2 regions of the Mesorhizobium quangtriensis genome follow, and region 2 is predicted to be linked to the other one. Evidence: predicted binding sites of a transcription regulator. Region 2 holds the regulator's gene; the other holds the start of a gene.
The links. The regulator LexA, encoded in region 2, represses DNA repair genes until DNA is damaged. The targets are predictions, from matches to a motif close to TGTTCNNNNTGTGTTCNG.
Positions count from the first base shown of each region.

Region 1: a site for LexA is predicted at 1,284-1,301, ahead of ABMA32_RS06745 (PA0069 family radical SAM protein). Genes of this name have one in related genera too.

Region 1 is NZ_JBEBMF010000001.1:1,381,832-1,385,234, forward strand. It holds gene ABMA32_RS06745 (PA0069 family radical SAM protein) at 55-1,209, opposite strand; gene ABMA32_RS06750 (glycosyltransferase family 2 protein) at 1,362-1,871, shown strand; gene moaB (molybdenum cofactor biosynthesis protein B) at 1,875-2,420, opposite strand; gene ABMA32_RS06760 (4-(cytidine 5'-diphospho)-2-C-methyl-D-erythritol kinase) at 2,407-3,300, opposite strand; gene ABMA32_RS06765 (hypothetical protein) at 3,321-3,403, opposite strand, start outside.
Region 2 is NZ_JBEBMF010000003.1:468,774-472,176, forward strand. It holds gene ABMA32_RS18065 (ComEC/Rec2 family competence protein) at 1-877, shown strand, start outside; gene lexA (transcriptional repressor LexA) at 871-1,590, opposite strand; gene ABMA32_RS18075 (molybdopterin molybdotransferase MoeA) at 1,698-2,906, opposite strand; gene moaC (cyclic pyranopterin monophosphate synthase MoaC) at 2,903-3,382, opposite strand; gene trpC (indole-3-glycerol phosphate synthase TrpC) at 3,385-3,403, opposite strand, start outside.

The DNA of each region.
Region 1 (3,403 bases), on a different contig from region 2:
CAAGCGACCGTCCAAGGCCGGGGGCGGGGCCGGACGGGTTCGTTTCGCCTGGAGTCAGAGCAGCATGAGCTGCTCATTCCTCTTCGGCGTGGTTTCAAAAAGATCGGTGCGCAGCGACGTGCGCCGTGCGTTCAGCCCGAGCCGGCGGGCGGCGATCTCGAAGCGTCGGCCGATCTGCCAGGCGTAGGGCCCGGTGCCGCGCATGCGCTTGCCCCATTCCGAATCGTAGTCCTTGCCGTCGCGCATCGAGCGGATGAGCGACATGACGTGCCGGTAGCGATCCGGATAATGCCTGAGCAGCCAGTCCTTGAAGATCGGGCTGACCTCCAGTGGCAGGCGCAGCAACACATAGCCTGCGTCCTGCGCGCCGGCGGCCTTCGCCGCATCGAGAATGCGCTCGATCTCGGAGTCGGTGAGCCCCGGCAGGATCGGCGCCACCATCACCGAGGTCGGGATGCCCGCATCGCTCAACTGCCTGATCGCTTCCAGCCGTTTGGTCGGCGTCGAGGCACGTGGCTCCATCGTCCGCGCCAGCATGCGGTCGAGCGTCGTCACCGACAGCGCCACCTTTGCGAGGCCGCGTTCGGCCATGCCGGACAGGATGTCGATATCGCGCGTCACCAGCGCCGACTTCGTCACGATGCCGACCGGATGGTTGCGCGCGTCCAGCACCTCGAGAATCTCGCGCATGATGCGCCACTGCTTCTCGATCGGCTGGTACGGATCGGTGTTGGTGCCGATAGCGATCGTGCGTGGCTGGTAGCCCTCCTTCGACAGCTCCTTGTCGAGCAGCTTTGCGGCGTCCGGCTTGGCGAAGAGCTTCGATTCGAAATCCAGCCCCGGCGACAGACCCATGTAGCTATGCGTCGGCCGCGCGAAACAATAGACGCAGCCATGCTCGCAGCCGCGATAGGGATTGATCGACCGGTCGAAGGAAATGTCGGGCGAATCGTTGCGCGTTATGATCGTGCGCGGCTTCTCCACCTGCACCTCGGTCTTGAATGGCGCCAGGTCTTCCAGCGATTCCCAGCCGTCGTCGAAGACATGGCGCGTAACAGGCTCGAAGCGGCCGGTAGGGTTGATACTGGCCGACCGGCCCCGGTTGCGATCGGGCCTGACCCTGATGCCGCTTTCCTCGATCATGGCGTTCGCCATCTCGGCTCTCCCGCTGCTGAAAGCAGCAATGTCGGCGCGCACGATCTGTTCCATCTTGGCGCGTTCCCAAGGGGTTTCGGAAGCGGGGCGAATCGTCGTTCTCATGAAATTATTCCTATTTCTGAAATAAGAACAAATCAAGAACTTTCTGATCCTTGGTTGCCGAACTGGCATCTGCCGGGGCTTTCGGTTATTGCGGCTGTGGGATGCTGACCGTTCTGATCGAAACGAAGAACGACGAAGAGGGGCTTGCGCGAACTCTGGCTTCGCTGATCGGCGGGGCAGTGGAGGGCGTCGTGCGAGAGGTCATCGTCTGCGACCGCGGCTCGACCGACCAGACGCACTACGTCGCCGAACACGCCGGCTGCACCTATCTCGCCACGGGCGGCATCGCAGCCGGCATAAGGCAGGCGAAAGGCGAGTGGCTGCTGCTGCTCGAGCCCGGCGCACGTCTTTCGGAAGACTGGTCGGACTCGGTCGTGATGCATGTGGCGAAATCGACGATGCCGGCCCGCTTCTCCCGCGCCAAGGGCAGCCGCAGGCCGTTTTTCGTCCGCGCGTTCTCGCGGCCGAGGGCTTTGGCCGAAGGCCTTGTCATCACCAAGCGTCAGGCCACGTCCCTGTCGCGGACTGCCACAAGCGCGGAAGCGGTTGCGCGGGGGCTGGCGTCGCGCCGACTCGAAGGCGAAATCGTCGTCGCGCCCAAAAAGACGTAGACGTCAGCCCCTGCGCTTCAGGTGCTCATCCAGCCGCGGCATGATTTCCACGAAGTTGCAGGGCATGTGCCGGTAGTCTAGCTGCGCCTTCAATATGCCATCCCAGGCGTCCTTGCAGGCTCCAGGTGAGCCCGGCAGGACGAAGACGAAGGTGGCGTTGACGACGCCGCCGGTGGCGCGGCTCTGGATCGTCGAAACGCCGATCTTGTCGTAGGAGATGCGGTGGAAGACGGCTGAAAACCCTTCCATGCGCTTCTCGAAGATCGGCTCAAGCGCCTCGGGCGTCACGTCGCGTCCCGTAAAGCCCGTGCCGCCCGTGGTGATGACGACATCGATGCGCTCATCCCGCGACCAGCCAAGCACCTTTTCGCGGATCAGTTCGGCATCGTCGGTTACGATGGCTCGGTCGATCAATTCATGGCCAGCGTCTGAGATACGATCGGCGAGCGTCTGCCCCGATTTGTCCTCTGCGAGGCTGCGCGTATCCGAGACGGTCAGAACCGCGATGCCGAGCGCAATGAAGGGACGGCTTTCATCAATCCTGCTCATGCGCATCCTCCGAAGGCATCGTGCGGGTCGCGGCAACAAACCAGTCCGGGTGCCGCTTGCGGATCACGGCGGCGGCGCGCTTCGCCACATTGCCCGTCTCGAACAATCCGAAGCAGGTCGCGCCGGAGCCGGACATGCGCGCAAAGCCGGCGTCGGCATTTTCCAGCGCGCGCTTCGCAGCGCCGATTGCCGGCTCGATGGACAATGCAGCTTCCTCGAGGTCGTTGCGGGTCATTTCCAGCCAGTTGCGCAGCGTATGAAAATCGATGCGCGTCGGGAGGGCGGGCAAGGCTTCATTGTCGCGCCGCTTCAGCGCCGAGAAAACGGCAGGCGTCGAGACCGCCACGCCCGGATTGACCAGAACCAGCCCTAGAGACGGAAAGCCCGCAACCGGCGAAAGCTGTTCCCCGGTGCCACGCGCGATCAGCGGTTTGGCTTCGATGCACATCGGCAGGTCGGCCCCAAGTGCGGCCCCGATCGCCGACAATCGCTCGTTACCGGCGTCGAGCTCCCAAAGCTTCGCCAGCCCGCGCAGAGTCGCTGCCGCATCGCTGGAGCCGCCACCGATGCCGGAGGCAGGCGGCAGGTTTTTCTGCAGCATGATGGAGACACGGGCGGAAGCGTGCGGCAGCGCGGCGCGCAGGGCATCACGCGCCCCGACGACAAGGTTCGTCTCGTCCGTGGGCACGCCCTCAGCGAAAGGACCGGACACGACAAAGGAATCCTCATCGGCTTCCTCGATCTCGATCCGGTCACCGAAGCGGGTGAAAACGGCAAGGCTTTCGAGCAGGTGATAGCCGTCGTCGCGCCGGCCCACCACATGCAGCGCGAGGTTGACCTTGGCCGGCGCGAATTCGACGCGCGGCAACGCTTCCTGCAAGACGTCCAACTGGATCAGGCTCAGTCTTTCGCCAAACGGTATTCGCCAGTCTTGGGATCCTTGACCAGGGTTCCGTTGGCGCCGGTCGACGCCTGCTTTTCGG
Region 2 (3,403 bases):
GCTGGGCTCGCTCGCCATGCCCTTCGGCCTCGACGGCCCATTTTTCCAGATCATGGGTTTCGGACTGTCCGTCATGCTCGCGATAGCGCAGTGGTTCGCGGAACGATCGCCCCTCGATGTGGTCGGCATGATCAGGCCGGAGGCGGTGGCCGTGCTGACGGTAGCCTTGCTTGCCGCCACCGTCACGTCGACCTGGCTGCGCGTCGCCGCCATTCCGGTCGCACTCGCCAGCCTGTTCCTGCTGTTCGACCGGCAACCCGACCTGTTGGTCTCGGAAGACGCCCGGCTCGTCGGCCTCGACCTCGGCGCCGGCCAGATCGCCATCAACCGCCCACGCCCCAATCAGTTCACCATCGACAACTGGTCACGTGCCATGCAGGCACAGGAAATCGTTCGGCCTACGGAAGGCGAGGGAACTGTTGCAAGCGACGGGACCGTCACCGTCACCGCCGGCTTCTCATGCGCCGAGAGCGTCTGCCTTGCCCGGCATCCGTCCGGTGCTGTCGTGGCGCTTGTCCCCGATGCCGCGACAGCCGCCGATCACTGCAGCACCGCCACGTTCATCCTCATTGAGGATGCGTCGGCAAAGGATGTCTGCAACTGGAAGGAGCTGCTGGTTGTGACGTCCCGTGATCTTGCACGCTACGGAAGTGCCGCAGTTACCTTCTCAGGCTCGGGCAAGCCCACAATCCAGTATGCCATCGCAAAACCGTATCGGCCATGGCACACTCAGCGCGCCTTCTCGCGCGCCGCCCGTGGCCTGCCGCCATACCAGCCGGGCACAACACCCAAGACTGGTGATGATAACAAACCGGTCACCGACGATCGCACGCCGACAGCCACGCCCATTTCGCCTGAAGAAGCCGCGCCTCAATAGCGGCGGATAAGCCCGACCAGCTTGCCCTGCACCTTCACGCGGTCGGGGCCGAAAATCCGTGTTTCATAAGCGGGGTTGGCCGCTTCGAGAGCAATCGAAGCGCCCTTGCGGCGAAACCGCTTCAACGTGGCTTCCTCGTCATCGACCAGCGCCACCACGATCTCACCCGGATTGGCGCTCGAGGAATTCTTGATGATGACCGTGTCGCCGTCGAAGATACCGGCCTCAATCATCGAATCGCCTTTGACCTCCAGCGCATAGTGTTCGCCGCCCGACAGCATTTCCGGCGGCACGGCGATGGAGTGCGTCTTGTGCTGGATCGCGTCGATCGGAACGCCGGCCGCGATACGGCCCATCACAGGGATGGCAACGGACCCGGCATCGTCGTCATTGCTTGCAGACCGGTTTCGCGGCGCCGGCTCCGGCTGGCTGCGCCCGAGGCTGCCCTGGATGACGCTGGGCGAAAACTTCTTCGCCGCATTGAGGCCCGGCGCGATGGAATCGGGAAGCCTGATGACCTCCAGCGCCCGCGCCCGGTTCGGCAGGCGGCGGATGAAGCCCCGCTCTTCCAGCGCCGTGATCAGCCGGTGGATGCCGGACTTGGAGGCAAGGTCGAGCGCTTCCTTCATTTCGTCGAAGGAGGGTGGAATGCCTGACTCCTTCAGCCGCTCGTGAATGAAGAGCAGGAGCTCATGTTGCTTGCGGGTCAGCATCGACATTCCCCCGAGGAATCAAGGTCAAACAAAACCAGAACAAACACTATCTGTTCCAGTTGTGTTCCGCAACTGTTTAAATTTTAATGAATACGTTGACGTTTTGTTCAGCGTAACAGCAGAACGCGGCAAGGATCGCCCGCTTTCACTTCCGGAGCGAAAGGCTCGCGCACGATCAGCCCGCCGGCATCGGCCAGCAGTCGCAGCATCGACGAATCCTGTATCGCAAAGGGCGTCGCCACGATTCGTTCAGGCAGAAATTCCACGGTGGCCCGGACATAGTCCTGGCGCAGATCGTTCGCTGCCATCGTGCCGCCCAGCACAGCGTCGATGAAGGGCGCTTCGTAATGCCGCCCGCCGAGCCGAGCCAGCAACGGGCTCAAAAAAAGCTGAGAACAGACGAGGCTGGCGACAGGGTTTCCGGGTAGCCCGAGGCAGCGGGTGTGGCCAAGGCGCCCGAACATGAGAGGCTTGCCCGGCCGCATCGCGATCTTCCAGAAACCGAGCTCCATGCCGATCTGCTTCAGCGCGGTGTGCACCAGATCATGGTCGCCTACGGACGCGCCGCCGAGCGTGATGATGACATCCGCGTCAGCCTCGAGAGCCTTGCGCACCAAGTCCGAAATTGCCTCGATCCTGTCCGGCGCTATGCCGAGGTCGAGGACGCGTGCGCCGGCCTGCTGGGCGATTGCCGCGACGCCGTAGGCGTTGGAGGCAATGATCTGGTCGGGACCGGTGGCGCTGCCGGGGGGCAGAAGTTCGTCGCCGGTCGCTATAAGCGCGACGAGCGGCTTCCTGACGACCGGCAGGGCAGGATGGTTTGCCGATGCGGCGAGCGACAGCGCGGCTGGGTCGAGTGTCCGCCCCGCTTCCAGCAGCGTTTCCCCATCAGTGAAATCAAGCCCGCGCTTGCGGATATGGCGTCCCGCTGCGACGGTTTCGAGAACCTCGATCGTGTCGCCGTCGAGCGGCCTGACATTCTCCTGTATCGCGATCGTATCGGCCCCGTGGGGAACGGGCGCACCGGTGAAAATCCGCACTGCCTGCCCGGGGCCGACCTCGCCCGGAAAAAGCTTGCCCGCCGCAGCCGTGCCGACAAGCTGCAGGCAGGCAGGGATGTCAGCGACGTCGCTGGCGCGGACGGCATATCCATCCATGGCCGAGGCGTCGAACGGCGGCTGTGTCCGCAGCGCTTGGATAGGTCCTGCCAGAACACGACCGGCCGCCTCGGCGAGAGGGACGATTTCGGCTTCTCCCGGACCAGCGCCTGCAAGGATACGCGCCAGCGCTTGGTCGACGGGCAGCAGCCCGCTCATGCGTAAGCCCTGTAGTCGCCCGACTTGCCGCCTGTCTTTTCGACCAGCCTGATGCCGGAGATGACCATGCCGCGATCGATAGCCTTGGCCATGTCGTAGATGGTCAGGCAGGCGACCGTCGCCGCGGTCAGCGCTTCCATCTCGACTCCCGTCTTGCCGGTGACGCGGGCCATCGTCGTCACGCGCAGCCCCGGCAGCGTCTCGTCAGGCTCGATGTCGACCGTCACCTTGGTAAGCATCAGCGGGTGGCAGAGCGGGATCAGGTCCGATGTCTTCTTGGCCGCCATGATGCCGGCGATCCGCGCCGCTCCCAGCACGTCGCCCTTCTTTGCATTGCCTTCGAGGATCGTCTTCAGCGTTGCCGGCTGCATCGTCACCATGCCCTCGGCGATCGCCGTACGTACGGTTTCTTCCTTCGAGCCGACATCGACCATGTCGGCCTTGCCGTCCTCGCCGAGGTGGGTGAGGCGGCCCATGTTCAGGCCTGTAGTACGGCC